Regions from separate parts of the Sporosarcina sp. P12(2017) genome, predicted to be linked through region 2. Evidence: riboswitches for the same ligand, from Rfam matches in the RefSeq annotation. Region 2 holds a riboswitch; the other holds the start of a gene.
What was found. A riboswitch is a leader RNA that binds a small molecule or an ion and turns the genes downstream of it on or off. The one in region 2 is predicted to bind S-adenosylmethionine.
Positions count from the first base shown of each region.

Region 1 (7,727 bases), on a different contig from region 2:
TAATATCTTTCGCAAATTGCTTATCCACATTTTCTGTTTTCACAGCTACCACATTACGGAACCGATCGGGCATATCTTCTAAAGCCAGTGCTTCTAACAAATCCATATTTGCTGCAATGGCAAAGTTACCAGGTACTGCAGCTAAATCAGACCCCTCAACCGAACGAGGTAATTGTCCCGCTTCAACCGGCTGAATGACTAAGTTTTTCGGGTTCTCTGTGATATCTTTTTCAGATGCTGTCAATTGATCAATACCTTCATCCATTTTCACTAACCCTGCATCTTCCAATACATATAATGTTCTCGCTGCGTTCACGGGATCATTCGGAATAGTAATTGTTGATCCATCTTCAATTTCCTCAAGAGAAGTATATTTGTTTGAATAGATACCTAATGGCGCTGTCGGTACTATAATCAACTCAGAGAGTTCCATATTGTTTTCTTTCTCGAAGTTTTCTAAGTACGTAATGTTTTGGAACAAGTTTGCATCTATATCGCCACTGTCCAGTGAAATGTTTGGCTGAATATAGTCACTGAACTCCGTGATTTTAACGGTATATCCTTTTTCTTCAAGACCAGGCTGAATTGCTTTTTTCAGCATATCACTATAAGGTCCTGCTGTTGCACCAAAATGAATATTTTTATCATCATCCGATTTTTCAGTAGACTTTTCTCCTCCACAAGCTGCTAATGCCGCAACCAACGCAGTAAGAATGAATGCCAGTACTAGTTTCTTCATAATCCATCTCTCCCCTATTATCTTTTATCTATCATTTTTGAAAAACGATCTCCACCAAATTGAATCAACTGCACGAGCACTATTAAAATGGCGACGGTGACTAGCATAATACTATCATCATATCTGTAATAGCCAAAACGAATGGCTAAGTCCCCAATTCCGCCTCCGCCAACAAATCCAGCCATTGCTGAATAGGCAACTAAGTTAATTAGTGTCAGTGTAAGTCCTTGGATAATACTCGACTTTGATTCAGGTAATAACACATTCCAAATAATCATCCATGGCGAAGCACCCGTTGAAATTGCAGCCTCTATAACCCCTTTGTCTATTTCACGCATGGATGTTTCAACGATCCTAGCAAAGAAAGGAATAGCTGCCACGGAAAGCGACACACTTGCAGCTGCCGGTCCAATCGTATTTCCAACAATCAGTTTCGTCAGAGGTATTAGGGCTACAAGTAGTATGATGAATGGGATGGATCGAATAATATTAACGAAAAACCCAACTACTGAATTTATTGCACGGTTCTCTAAAAATAACCCTTTATCTGTTGTAAATAACAGAACCCCGAGTGGCAATCCAATAATCAGTGCAATTGTAAGCGAGATGCCGATCATATAAAGTGTTTCACCAAATGCTTTTGTAATATCCGGCATGAGTTCCATGATGTGAGATAGATCAAACATGTTGTCGGATCACCTCCACTTGTGCATTTTGTTCGAGTATGTATGCAATCGCCTGCTCTACTTCGTCACGCTCACCTTGCAATTCCATTAAGAAAATCCCAAGTGCTCGTTCTTGAATATATTCAATCGACCCATGCAGGAAGTTTCCTTTCACTCTATACTTCTGCATAGTATCGGAAATCACACCCTCCATGGCTACTTCACCTTTAAAAGTGATTTTTATCAGTGTACCAGCCAAGGTGGACATGACGGTATCCGGGATTTCATACGACACTACACTACTAATAAACTCCTTCGTCAAAGGTTGAACTGGGTTAGAAAAGATGTCATACACTTGTCCTTCTTCAATGACTTTTCCGTCTTGCATAATCGCCATGCGATCACAAATTTCTTTTACGACATTCATCTCATGCGTAATTAACACAATGGTGATATTCAATTCTTTATTGATCTTTTTCAACAATCGTAAAATGGACATTGTTGTATTAGGATCCAGTGCAGATGTCGCTTCATCACAAAGCAAAACGGATGGATTATTAGCTAGGGCTCTCGCAATACCAACGCGTTGCTTCTGTCCTCCGCTCAACTGCGCAGGATATACATTGCGTTTATCGGATAGCCCCACCATTTCAAGAAGTTCCATTACACGTGCCTCTTTTTTGTTTGACGACATTTTTGCTGCTTGTAAAGCAAATGCGATATTTTCGAAAATCGTCTTTTGGCTAATTAAATAAAAGTGCTGAAAAATCATTCCGATTTTTAAGCGCGCCTGCCGAAGTTGTACCCCTGATAGTTTCGTTAAATTTACATCATCAATTAAGATCGTGCCGCTCGTTGGTGTCTCCAACAAATTCAAACAGCGTATGAGAGAACTTTTTCCCGCACCTGAATAACCGACAATACCAAATATTTCTCCAGTCTCGATGTCTAGTGATACATCATCTACACCTTTTACCACTTTTTCTTTTGTCTGATAGACTTTAGACAAATGTTGAATTTGGATCATCTTCTCACTTCTTTCTACATTCAAGTAAATAATCGTTATAAATAGTAAGTTTTTAAAACTTCTTTCTAAATAAAAAAATCTTTCATTTTTCTAAATGAAAGAAGTACTGAAATACACTCAGCTTATCTCTCAGATGGAAAACCATGCTGTAGGATTTGGCACCTTCCTTGTTTCATTCAAGGGGTTGCTGGACTTCATCGGGCCTCTTCCCTCAGTCGCTCATGATAAGAGATTACTATTAAATTATATGCGTAAAACATATACTAATCTGAATTTACAAAACTGTCAAGGCGAATAACAACAAGTCAGCAGAATATCCGACTCATTCTATCAACATTACTTTCTTTTGCCTAATCTTCGCAATCATCTGGAATCGAATGTCCAACCTTCTATTGAAAAGTCTAGTATGATCTATGTATACTTAACGCAAATACCCTATCAAAGAAAGAAGGAATAGACTATGGCTTTATCTAACCGATTACAAAATCTCCCTCCGCATTTCTTTACGTTATTATTAAATAAAATAGAAAAGGCTATGGATGAAGGCAGAGATGTAATTAATCTCGGACGCGGAAATCCTGATCAGCCAACACCTCCCCATATTATTAAAGCATTGCAAGAAGCCGTTGAAGATCCAGCGACACACGGCTACTCTCCATTTAGAGGAACACTTGCTTTAAAACAAGCTGTGGCTGAATACTATCAGCGTGAATATGATGTCACGATTGACCCTGAAACAGAAGTCGCGGTTCTCGGTGGCACGAAAATAGGTGTCGTAGAACTTCCTTTAGCTATTATGAATGAAGGAGACTTATTATTACTGCCAGACCCTGGTTATCCTGACTACTTATCAGGTGTGAGCTTAGCGGGTATTCGATATGATACGATGCCACTACGTAAGGAGAATGAATTTCTTCCTGATTACGATAAACTAACAGATGTTCAGAAAAAAGATGCCAAACTAATGTACTTAAACTATCCAAGTAATCCAACAGGCGTCACAGCAACTCCCGAGTTTTATAAAAAAACTGTGGCGTTTGCCAAAGAAAATCAGATTGCCGTCTTACAAGATTTTGCGTATGGTGGAATTGGTTTTGAAGGCCAGAAACCGATTAGCTTTTTACAAACTGAGGGGTCAAAGGAAGTCGGCATTGAAATGCTGTCCCTTTCTAAAAGGTATAATATGGCAGGCTGGCGAGTAGGGTTTGCAGTCGGTAACTCTGAAATAATAGAAGCATTAAATGTATTGCAAGACCACTTATTCACTAGCATTTTCCCGGCAGTTCAACGTGCCGCAATTGAAGCATTGACAGGTCCTCAACAATGCGTTGAAGAATTAGTTGCGCTCTATGAAGGACGCCTGACAGTATTGCTAACGGAATGTGAGCGCATCGGTTGGGACGTCACGGCTCCTACTGGCTCATTTTTCGCTTGGCTACCTGTCCCAGAAGGCTTTACAAGCGAATCCTTCGCTGATTTATTACTGGATAAAGCAGACGTCGCAGTATCACCAGGAAATGGATTTGGTGTTCACGGAGAAGGATATATTCGTGTCGGGTTGTTGGAAAGTGAAGAACGCTTGCAAGAAGCGATTCGCCGTATTGAAAAGCTTGGTTTATTTAAGTAAGAAAAGTAATTCTACACTACATCAATTACACAAAAAGCCTCCTTGCTCATACCAGTATTTCTGGTATGGCAAGGAGGCTTTTTAGAATCTATTAATCGAGTTCTACAGTATCCAGTAACGCTCGTACTTCGTCTGTCGTATTCGTACTCATCAATTCATTTCGAAGTTCAGCGGCTCCACGGAACCCTTTAATGTAAATCTTAAAGAATCGACGTAGCGGTTTAAATAGTCGCGGTTCGAGCTCTGTAGAATATTTATCAAAAAGATCCAGATGTAAACGCAAAAGATCTAGCAATTCTCTATGATCATGCTCTTTCTTCTCTTTTTCAAAGGCAAATGGATTGTTGAAAATACCGCGTCCAATCATAACCCCATCCACACCATACTTCTCCACAAGCTCCAGGCCCATTTGACGATCGAGAATATCACCATTGATCGTCAACAGCGTATTAGGCGCTATTTCATCACGAAGCTTCTTGATTTCCGGAATCAATTCCCAATGTGCATTGCCATTGCTCATTTCCTTGCGGGTACGGAGATGGATTGACAAGTTCGCGATATCTTGCTCCAGTACATGTCTGAGCCATGTATGCCATTCTTCTATATCTGTATAGCCAAGACGCGTCTTGACACTGACAGGTAATCCGCCAGCTTTTGCCGCTTGAATAATTGCCGCAGCGGTTTCAGGATGGTTAATCAAACCACTACCTTTTCCTTTTGTTGCAACGTTTGGCACAGGACATCCCATATTAATATCCAATCCTTTAAAACCAAGTTCCGCCATCCCAATACTCATCTCGCGGAAATGTTCAGGCTTATCTCCCCAAATGTGAGCGACGATTGGCTGTTCGTCTTCTGTAAACGCCAAACGTCCCCGCACGCTAAAGATTCCCTCTGGATGACAAAAGCTTTCCGTATTGGTAAATTCGGTAAAGAATACATCCGGACGTGCAGCTTCGCTTACTACGTGGCGAAAAACCACGTCCGTAACATCCTCCATCGGTGCTAGTATGAAAAATGGCCGTGGTAGATCAAGCCAAAAATTAGTAGTCATCGTTACGTTCAAATCCTCTCTTCAAAACTTGCACCTGCGTACAAAAATAGTTTTTTACATATACTTACCCTTAACAGATGCCAGTCCTACCATTATACAAAAAATGCACAGATGAATTCCACTTCTTTGAGCTACCCTCAAAATTTATTATCGAACTACTTATATTTGACATTGTTTTACCCATTAACTGTAGTCGATTCATACCGTACGGTAAACTAAAAAACCGCTGCTTTTACTACAGCAACGGCTTCATATACTATTTAATAAATTAAGATACTACCTACGCTTAGTTTTCTCTCTACGTAGCTCTTTCATCAGAGAGATGACCATCAATAACATGACGAACGAGAACGGTAAGGCGGCAATAATAATCGTGTTTTGTAAGGCAGCCAATCCACCAACTGACAACAAGATTAATGCAATGGACGATTGGATAATACCCCAAATCATTTTCACACTAGTAGGCGGTGTCAACGATCCATATGTCGATTGCATACCGAGCACAAACGTTGCAGAGTCAGCGCTAGTCACGAAGAACGACGCAATCAACAGAATGGCTATAATCGAAATAATAAATGACCACGGCATTTCGTTAAACATTTCAAAGACTACTAGCTCGGACGAAGAACTTGCGATATCCGCTAGTCCACTGCGCTGCATATCAACAGCTGTCGTACCGAACGTAGAGAACCAAAATGCACAAAGCAATGTAGGTGCAAGAAGGACGCCCACCATGAATTCTCGGATCGTACGGCCCTTTGAGACACGTGCGATAAACATACTGACGAACGGTGCCCATGAAATCCACCAAGCCCAGTAGAAGATCGTCCAGTCAAACAACCATTGCTGGTTACCTGCATTAAGCGGCGCCGTACGAAGACTCATTTGAACCAGATTTCCTACGTAACCTCCAAGTGATTCAGTAAACATATTCAATATTAACAATGTCGGTCCCAAAACAACGACGAATGCAAGAAGTAACACAGCAAGTACCAAGTTTGTATTGGATAGATACTTGATCCCTTTACTAAGCCCCGACGAAGCGGATATGATGAACAGTACTGTGACTATGGCGATAATAATAAACTGAGAGAACGTCCCAATTTCAATCCCAAATAGATAATTCAGCCCTGCGTTAATTTGAACAGCACCGAAACCGAGAGTTGTCGCAACACCGAATGCGGTAGCAAAGACTGCAAGAACATCAACGAATATTCCCCACGGACCATCCATCTTCTTGCCAAAAATCGGTTTCAATGTTGCTGAAATTAAACCAGGTGCATCTTTACGGAACTGAAAATAAGCGAGAGATAAAGCGACTATTCCATACATCGCCCATACATGAAGTCCCCAGTGATGGAATGATTCACGTAATCCTTCCTTAAACGCTTCATCGGTGTTTGGATCCTCTGTAGCAGGATTGACGAAATGTGACAAAGGTTCAGCTGCTCCATAGAACACTAATCCGATACCCATTCCTGCTGAAAACAGCATAGCAATCCACGTGACCGTAGAAAATTCAGGTCGGTCGGTATCTTTACCGAGTCGAATCTTACCGTACGGACTAAAAATGAGGAATATACTTAATAATAGTAGTAATGAAAGCAACAGCAAGTAGTACCATCCAAATGAGGATGCGACGAAATTCTTTGCATTCATTGTAATGGTTTCGAAGCTTTCCGATGCAAATACGCCGTACCCAACCGTAAGGACGATCAATGCGATCGTAATGTAAAAGACATTTGATATTTTTCTCATGTTTCTCCCTTCAAAATAAGGTTACTTGTTCGTCCAATGAACGATTATATACTATACATATACTTTCCGAAGAAGGCAAAAGGTAAAATAAAGAGACAAATATCAAATGAGTTACTTTATTTATTCATAAAACACGATAAACGTAGACAGGATATAACAAAAAAGAGTTGTTTTATGAAATTACTTATCTCAGATTCATTACACTTAATGAATTAATAATGACCTTATACCTAGATAAAGGTAGGTTTGGCAACATTTTTCTTCCGCTAGTAATGTGTGTCATTTTGTGAAATTACTACTCTTGTATGTCTTACAAAAAAACATTGTATATCATCAGCTAATTCACAGCTGATGATATACAATGTTGATGAGCTTAGTGCATCTGTAAACCGTCATTTGTTATTCCACTGATCGGTAAAAATCAAATCATTCAAACTTCGTCGTTTCTCCCAATTCGCTGTTTCCAATATAGGCGCAGTAGGATAATTCTCCGTGTATCCAATAGATAAAAGAGCAATCGGTTCAACATGGGGTGGTATGTTTAAAATATCGCGCACATCATTCTTTTTATAAAAACTCACCCAGCCCATCGCCAGGCCTTCCGCACATGCTGCTAGCCACATATTTTGTATTGCACAAGCAGTCGATAACATGTCCGTTTCAGGGATGGAGTTACGTCCTAACACATGTGAGCCGCCACGCGTAGGATCACATGTTACGCAAATAGTGATGGGTGCTTCTTTCAATCCTTGTATTTTTAAGCCAAGGAACTTTGTCTCTTTTTCTCCCTCGTCTTCATAATGAATCGCTAGCGCACGCCTTTCTTTGTCAGCTGCCCAAGCCAACTTTTCTTTCGT
Region 1 covers NZ_PDYL01000011.1:16,699-24,425, reverse strand. Annotated here, with positions in the region: gene CSV80_RS10250 (MetQ/NlpA family ABC transporter substrate-binding protein) at 1-739, opposite strand, end outside; gene CSV80_RS10245 (methionine ABC transporter permease) at 757-1,425, opposite strand; gene CSV80_RS10240 (methionine ABC transporter ATP-binding protein) at 1,418-2,431, opposite strand; SAM riboswitch class I at 2,551-2,662, opposite strand; gene CSV80_RS10235 (pyridoxal phosphate-dependent aminotransferase) at 2,892-4,058, shown strand; gene CSV80_RS10230 (tRNA dihydrouridine synthase) at 4,150-5,112, opposite strand; gene CSV80_RS10225 (glycine betaine uptake BCCT transporter) at 5,389-6,870, opposite strand; gene bluB (5,6-dimethylbenzimidazole synthase) at 7,263-7,727, opposite strand, start outside.
Region 1: it holds a riboswitch for S-adenosylmethionine, as region 2 does, so the genes downstream of both, CSV80_RS10240 (methionine ABC transporter ATP-binding protein) here and CSV80_RS04795 (bifunctional homocysteine S-methyltransferase/methylenetetrahydrofolate reductase) in region 2, are expected to answer to the same signal.

Region 2 (7,727 bases):
ACTATTATGCCAGGAAGAGGACCGGGAATGGGACCAGGATTTGGACCAGGCCAGGGAGGCATGTGGGGTGGAGGAGGCTGTCACCGCCGCAGAAGATGCCGTTAATCCGTTTTCATTATGAAAAATCCGCTATCTCTGAAATACTAGAGATAGCGGATTTTGTTTATTTCCTCCAACGCCTGTCGAGTCTACCCGGCGCTTTCAGCATTTGAATCATGCGTTAAAGTATCGTGCGTCAGGATGCGCGAAGACGATGGCTGATACGGATGCTTCTGGTTCCATCATGAATTCTTCGGTTAGGATGACGCCGTGGTCTTCCGGTTTGATGAGTCGGAAGAGTTTAGCTTGGTCTTCTAGATTTGGACAAGCTGGGTAGCCGAATGAGAATCGCTGGCCTTGATATTTGGCGGCGAAACGTTCAAGCATTGTAAAGTCTGTTGGATCAGGGAATCCCCATTGGTCACGGATTTCTTGGTGAATCCGTTCAGCAAAGCCTTCTGCTAATTCTAAAGCAGTTGCTTGGAATGCGTGGCTTTCAAGGAATTTCCCTTCTTCCTTTAGTTTATTAGCATAATCACGAACGCCTTTACCAGCGGTCACTTGCATGAATGCAACGTAGTCCATTTCACCACTTTGCACTGTTTTCAAGTAATCAGCCAAGCATAGGAACGGTTCTTTTTCTTGACGGGGGAACGTAAATCGTTCAATTTCAGTTGTTGAATCTTCCGGATCGTAAATGATTACGTCGTCGCCGTCTGCCTGAGCAGGGAAGAATTGATAAATACCGGAAGCTGTCATTTTATCGGACTTCAAGAACCCAGTTACCATCTCGTGAAGTTGTACTGCACGTTCTTCATTTCTTTCAAGCATTTTATCAACATTTCCTCGTAGACCTAAGTGGTGACCGATTAGAGTACGCATATTTACATAAGGATGTAGGTGGGCAACAGAGTAATCTTTCACGACCCGTCTACGTAAGTCAGTTGGAGTAAATACAGGCACATCGGTGCGTACCGTTTTCACAGGACGTGGCTTTACTGCGACTGCTGTAGAACCCCGAGTTGCTTTAATCGCATCATTCGCTTCGCGTTTCTCAATACTATTCGCTAATTCTTCGAGTAACGCTCCTTTGTCAGTACTTTGAAGACGGTTTGCTAAATCAAGACCTTGCATCGCGTCTTTTGCAAAAATAACCGGGCCATCATACTCGGGTGCGATTTTCGTTTCAGTAAAGCGTCTCGTTAAAGCGGCACCGCCAACCATTACTGGCGTATCGATTCCTGCTGCTTTAAAGTCCTGTGCCGTCAACACCATCTGCTGTGCAGACTTTACGAGAAGACCTGATAGGCCAACAATGTCTGGTTTTTCTTTACGGATCACTTCAATTAATGAAGCTGGAGTAACTTTGATTCCGATGTCTATTACTTTAAATCCGTTATTACTTAAGATAATCTCTACGAGGTTTTTCCCGATATCGTGTACGTCACCTTTTACTGTCGCCAGGATAATCTTACCTTTTCCGCTATCGTCTTCATTCTTATCCATGAACTGCTCAAGGTAGGAAACAGAAGCTTTCATGACTTCAGCACTTTGAAGAACTTCCGCTACGATCAGCTGGTTGTCATTAAATAAACGTCCAACTTCAGCCATTCCCTTCATTAAAGGCCCATTGATGATATCAAGTGGTGCATCGTATGTTTTCAAAGCTGTTTCCAGGTCAAGAATTAAACCTTCTTTCGTACCTTCTACTACATAGTACGCGAGACGATCAGGCACAGTTTTCGGAATATCATCTTCGGACTTCTCTTTTTTCTTACCACGATAGAAATCCGTGAAATCAGCTAGTGTTTCATCTGTTGTAGTAAACAGCAAGTCGTTCGCCAACTTGATTTCAGCTTCTGGAATCGAAGCAAAGCGCTCAAGTTTTTCTGTATTGACAATCGCATAATCGAGACCTGCTTGTGTACAGTGATACAAGTACACAGCGTTCAACACTTCACGGCCAACAGGCGGTAACCCGAAGGATACGTTGCTGACACCGAGAGTCGTTAAGGTGCGTGGAAGTTTTTCTTTAATTAATCGAATTCCTTCAATTGTTTCTACGGCTGATCCGATGTATTGCGCATCACCTGTACCAACAGGGAAGACGAGTGGGTCAAAAATGATATCTTCGGGCGGAATCTCCCATTTGTTGACGAGTAAATCATAAGAACGCAACGCAACTTCCAGCTTACGTTCCCTCGTGACCGCCATTCCAATTTCATCAATCGTTCCGACAACGACAGCTGCTCCATATTTTTTTACTAAAGGAAGTACAGCGTCAAAGCGTTCTTCACCATCTTCTAAGTTAATAGAGTTGATAATTGCTTTACCTTGCGAGAATTTCAATGCTTCTGCAATGACATTTTCATCTGTAGAGTCAATGACGAGAGGAACTTTGACTTTTTTCACGACTTCTTTCATGAAGCGAGTCATATCGTACAATTCATCACGGTCAGGGTTCGCAAGACAAATATCCAATACGTGAGCACCACGTTTTACTTGTGCACGTGCGATTTCAGCAGCTTCTTCAAACTTTTCTTCTACAATTAATTGTTTGAATTTACGTGAACCGATAACGTTTGTACGTTCACCGATTAATAATGGACGCAATGTATCGTCGTAAAGCAAAGGTTCGATCCCTGAAATGGCATGACCATGAGGATTTTCCGGCATCTTGCGTGGAGCCTTATCTTTTACTACCTCACGAATTGCGCGAATGTGATCAGGCGTTGTACCGCAGCAACCACCAACCATGTTCAACCAGCCTTTTTCAGCGAAGCCTTCCAGCTTTTTCGATAGAGAATCAGGGGACTCATGATAATGTCCTTCTTCATCTGGCAATCCCGCATTTGGATAACAAGTTACATAGCTTGTCGCTAAGTCAGATAATGAACGCAAATGGTCCGTCATGAATTCAGGACCTGTCGCACAGTTTAAGCCGACCGAAAGTGGGTGGACATGTTCAATGGAAATATAGAAAGCTTCAATACTTTGTCCAGCAAGTGTTGTACCCATCGGCTCGATCGTCCCTGAAATCATGATAGGAATTTCGCGTCCAAGCTCTTCGAACGCCTTTTTAATACCAATCGTTCCGGCCTTCACGTTTAGCATATCCTGACTCGTTTCCATCAGTATCAAGTCGCTGCCTGCTTCTACAAGGGCTTTTGCCTGCACATAGAAATCATTGGATAGTTCATCGAACGTAATGCCGCCCGTAACCGAAAGCGTCTTTGTTGTAGGTCCGATCGCACCTGCGACAAAACGTGGCCATTCTGGTGTAGAAAACTTCGCTGCACTCTTTTTCGCGATTTCCACAGATTTTGCATTAATTTCATCTGCACGATGACCAAGTGAAAATTCATTCAAGACAAGGGGAGTACCACCAAATGTATTTGTACAAATGATATCAGCACCAGCATCTAAATATTCATCGTGAATTTTCTCTAAAACATCGGGGCGTAACACACTTAGGTATTCGTTACATCCATCATATTCTTCTCCGCCGAAGTCTTCCGTTGAGAAATCTTCCGCTTGCAGCATCGTCCCCATCGCACCATCAATGATCAGGATTCGTTTGTCTAGTTGCTCTTCAATAGGATGTCTCTGCATGTGTTAATTCCCTCTCCTTCTTCTTCTGGTCTATTTCCTTAATATACTCATACAACTCTAATGTCATATCGTAACGGAGGAATGGTGTGATGATATACAGCCCATTAAAATACTGCGCTGCTGTATCAATCAATTCTTTTGCGATTTCAAGACCTGTTTCAGTTGATTTTTCACGGTCATCTCCACATTCACGCATTCTTTCCAACACATCTTCTGAAAGCTTGATACCCGGTACTTCGTGATGCAGGAACTCTGCATTTCGTATATTTGTCAATGGCATGATGCCAATGAAGATCGGTGTATCCAAGTGTTTTGTGGCTTCGTATACATCGATAATCTTTTCTTTCGTGTATACCGGCTGCGTGATGAAATAGTCTGCACCCGCTTCAATTTTCTTCTCGAGTCGTTGTACAGCTCGATCAATTACGCGTACGTTCGGATTGAAAGCTGCTGAAATAGAGAAGTTTGCTTTCTTGCGCAATGGCTTACCGGAGAACGAAATCCCTTCATTCAATTTCTTAATTAACTGCAATAACTCCATGCTAGATACATCGTAGACGCTTGTTGCACCGGGGAAGTCGCCAACTTTTGTCGGATCGCCTGTTACAGCTAGGATATCGTGAATGCCTAATGCATCGAGTCCCATCAAATGTGATTGTAAGCCGATAAGATTGTGATCACGGCACGTTAAATGTACAAGCGGGCGGATATTATGTTTCATCTTAACGATTGAACCCATCGCCATGTTGCTGATGCGAGGGGAAGCAAGTGAATTATCTGCCATTGTTATAGCATCAACTCCTGCGTCATATAACACATTTGCACCCTTGATATAATCTTCTGTTTCCAAGTGGCGCGGTGTATCTAGTTCTACAATTACCGTACGCTCTGTTTTCGCTTTTTCATGAAGAGGTTGATGTTTTGTAGGTCCCGCTTCATGAATCACGATAGGCTTTTCCGGATGTACGACCTTTTCTGTGATAGGTGCAAGTCGCGTTAACTGTGTTTTCGCTGCTTTAATATGCTTAGGTGTTGTGCCACAACATCCACCGATCAACCGAACGCCTTGATCACGAAGTAATACGGCAGCGCGTCCGAAGTATTCTGCTTCAGATTCATAGACAATACGTCCATCTTCCACATCTAATAGACTGGCGTTTGGATATGCGGATAAAAATGCTTGTTCCGGTAATGTAACATTATCGAATGCTTGAATCGTGTGGTAAGGGCCTAAGCGACAGTTGACGCCTACGATATCTGCACCAAGAGATTCAAGTTGATGAAGTGCATCATTTAATGAGAGTCCGTTCTGTAATACGCCGGGATCATGCATAGAAACTTGTGCGATCAATGGAACATCCGTGATTTTCTTTAACGTTGTCACAACAGATGATAACTCTTCAAAGTCGTAATATGTTTCCAATAGAAGACCATCCGGATCGCCTGCCAATAATGCACTCGCTTGTTCTAGTACGACTTTTTCTATTTCATCCAATGTAGCATCGCTTTTACGTATGCCACGCAGGCCGCCAATTGTACCGAGTACAAATTGTCCCCCAGGTGCTGCTGCGCGTTTTGCAATTTGAATGGCCGCTTTATTGAATTCTGTTACATGACTTTCTAAGCCGTAGCGAGCTAATTTGTTCGCATTTGCACTGTAAGTGTTCGTCTGTATAATATCTGCGCCGGCTGCGATGTAGTCTTGGTGAATCTGCTCTATAATTTCAGGCTTTTCTACGTTTAGTTCTTCATAACAGTAATCAATTCCGTAAGAATATAAAATCGTCCCCATTGCACCATCTGCCGTTAAGACGTTTGTTTGTAGTTTATCTAGCAATGACATAATTCCATCTCCCCTTTGCTTTTTCTAATCAAAAAAAGCCTTCAAGTATATTAGAAGGCTTTGTAATCTCAATGACTAGTTCCCTCTCATCTTTTCAGAGTGTCAATTTGACAGACTGCTGGAAGTAGCACCTTGCCTATATGGCTGGTTGCTGAAGCGTCGACGGGCCAGTCCCTCAGCTTCTCTTGATAAGATATGTTTCTTATTCAATTATTTAGATTATTCTAACCACATCATAGCGGCTTTGTTGGATATCGTCAAGTGAATGTTTGGTGAAGTTCGAAGTGCGGAGTTAGAGCATAGAGAAATTGCGATATATATGCTAAAATCAATGAAACAACTCGAAAAGGTGAGGAATTATGCGGTTCTTTAAATATTCATTTCCAATCGCTGTTCTTGTAGGTACAATTGCTTGGATTATGATAGGTAGCAGTTACGAAGAAGTTGCTTATGATATGCGTGTGTACATTACAATTGGGGCTGCTATATTCAGTGGATTGATCTCAAGCGTTTTGTTTCGTAAAGAAAAAGAAGAACAGATTGATGAGAAGAAGTAGGCTGTCAGCATTTTGCTGCAGTCTTTTTTATTTGTTTTTTATGGGTTAACTATAAAATAAAATGTGTTGACATATTATGCGTTAACTATTATTGTTTTTATGGTAACTAATATAAAAGAGGTGACATGATGGCAACAGCAACGGAGAGGCAACCGGTAAGTAGGTTCAGTGCACTAACCATTGTATACAGTGGAATGTTCGCGTCATTAATGATGATTGGAGCAAACATCACATCCTTCGTGCCGTTTTTAGTAGTTGGTGGAGTACCTATTACATTACAAACGTTTTTCGCAATTTTATCAGGACTATTACTTGGCAGCCGTCTAGGTGCGTTATCTATGACGGTATATATGTTAATAGGATTAGCAGGTGCACCGGTCTTCGCTAAATTTTCAGGCGGCTTCGGTCAAATCTTGAGTCCAACGTTTGGCTTTATTCTTACCTTCATTTTAATAGCTTATGTAGCCGGGAAGATTGTCGAGCGAAGTCAGACCATGCCTGCATATATTACCGCGGCACTGGTCGCTACGGCAATCAACTATATAGTAGGCACAAGCTGGATGTATTTTGCGTACAAGATGTGGGCTGCTGCACCAGACGTGTTTACCTACAAGATCGCATGGCTATGGATGATGCCTCCTTTGCCAAAAGATCTAATTCTGGCTGTACTGTCAGGCATATTCGCGTTTAGAATCTCAAAACACTTGAAAGTGAGGCGTACGCTATAATGAACTACCAAAGGCTGGCTACTCAAGTACTGGAAGGGCATGTATTAACTGACGAGGAATCACTCGCAATATTGAATAGCCCAGATGAAGATTTGCTATTATTACTGCACGCGACGTACTCGATTCGATCACATTACTTCGGAAATAAGGTAAAGCTGAATATGATCATCAATACGAAATCAGGATTATGTCCGGAGAACTGTGGTTATTGCGCACAATCCATCATTTCAAAAGCACCTGTCGAAAAGTATGCGATGATGAAATCGGAAGAGATACTAGAAGGTGCAGAACGTGCTGCCGCTAATAAAGCGGGCACCTATTGCATCGTAGCAAGTGGACGGGGACCGCGTGACAGTGAACTGGACATAGTCATTGATTCTGTTAAGCAGATAAAAGAAAAACACAAAGGAATGACGGTATGTGCTTGCCTAGGTATTTTGAAGCCAGGCCAAGCAACCCGTTTGAAAGAGGCGGGCGTAGATCGCTACAACCACAACTTGAACACATCCGCAGAGCATCACGAAAGTATAACTACATCGCATACATACGATGATCGTGTAAACACTGTAGGGTTGGCTAAAGAAGCAGGCATATCTCCATGTTCAGGCGTCATCGTTGGCATGCGGGAAACAAAGCAAGATATCATCTCCATGGCGCGTAGCCTACGCGAACTGGACGCTGACTCAATACCTGTGAACTTTCTGCATGCAGTTGATGGAACACCATTAGAAGGGACATCAGAACTGGATCCACGCTACTGCATAAAAGTCCTGTGCCTATTCCGCTACATCAACCCTAGCAAAGAAATCCGCATTTCGGGTGGACGTGAAGTCAACTTGCGAAGCCTGCAGCCACTAGGCCTCTACGCTGCAAACTCTATCTTCATCGGTGACTATCTCACAACAGCCGGTCAGGAAAATGATCAAGATCAAAAAATGCTTGAAGACA
Region 2 covers NZ_PDYL01000004.1:155,849-163,575, reverse strand. Annotated here, with positions in the region: gene CSV80_RS04805 (hypothetical protein) at 1-105, shown strand, start outside; gene metH (methionine synthase) at 214-3,651, opposite strand; gene CSV80_RS04795 (bifunctional homocysteine S-methyltransferase/methylenetetrahydrofolate reductase) at 3,632-5,494, opposite strand; SAM riboswitch class I at 5,578-5,689, opposite strand; gene CSV80_RS04790 (hypothetical protein) at 5,854-6,051, shown strand; gene CSV80_RS04785 (biotin transporter BioY) at 6,180-6,779, shown strand; gene bioB (biotin synthase BioB) at 6,776-7,727, shown strand, end outside.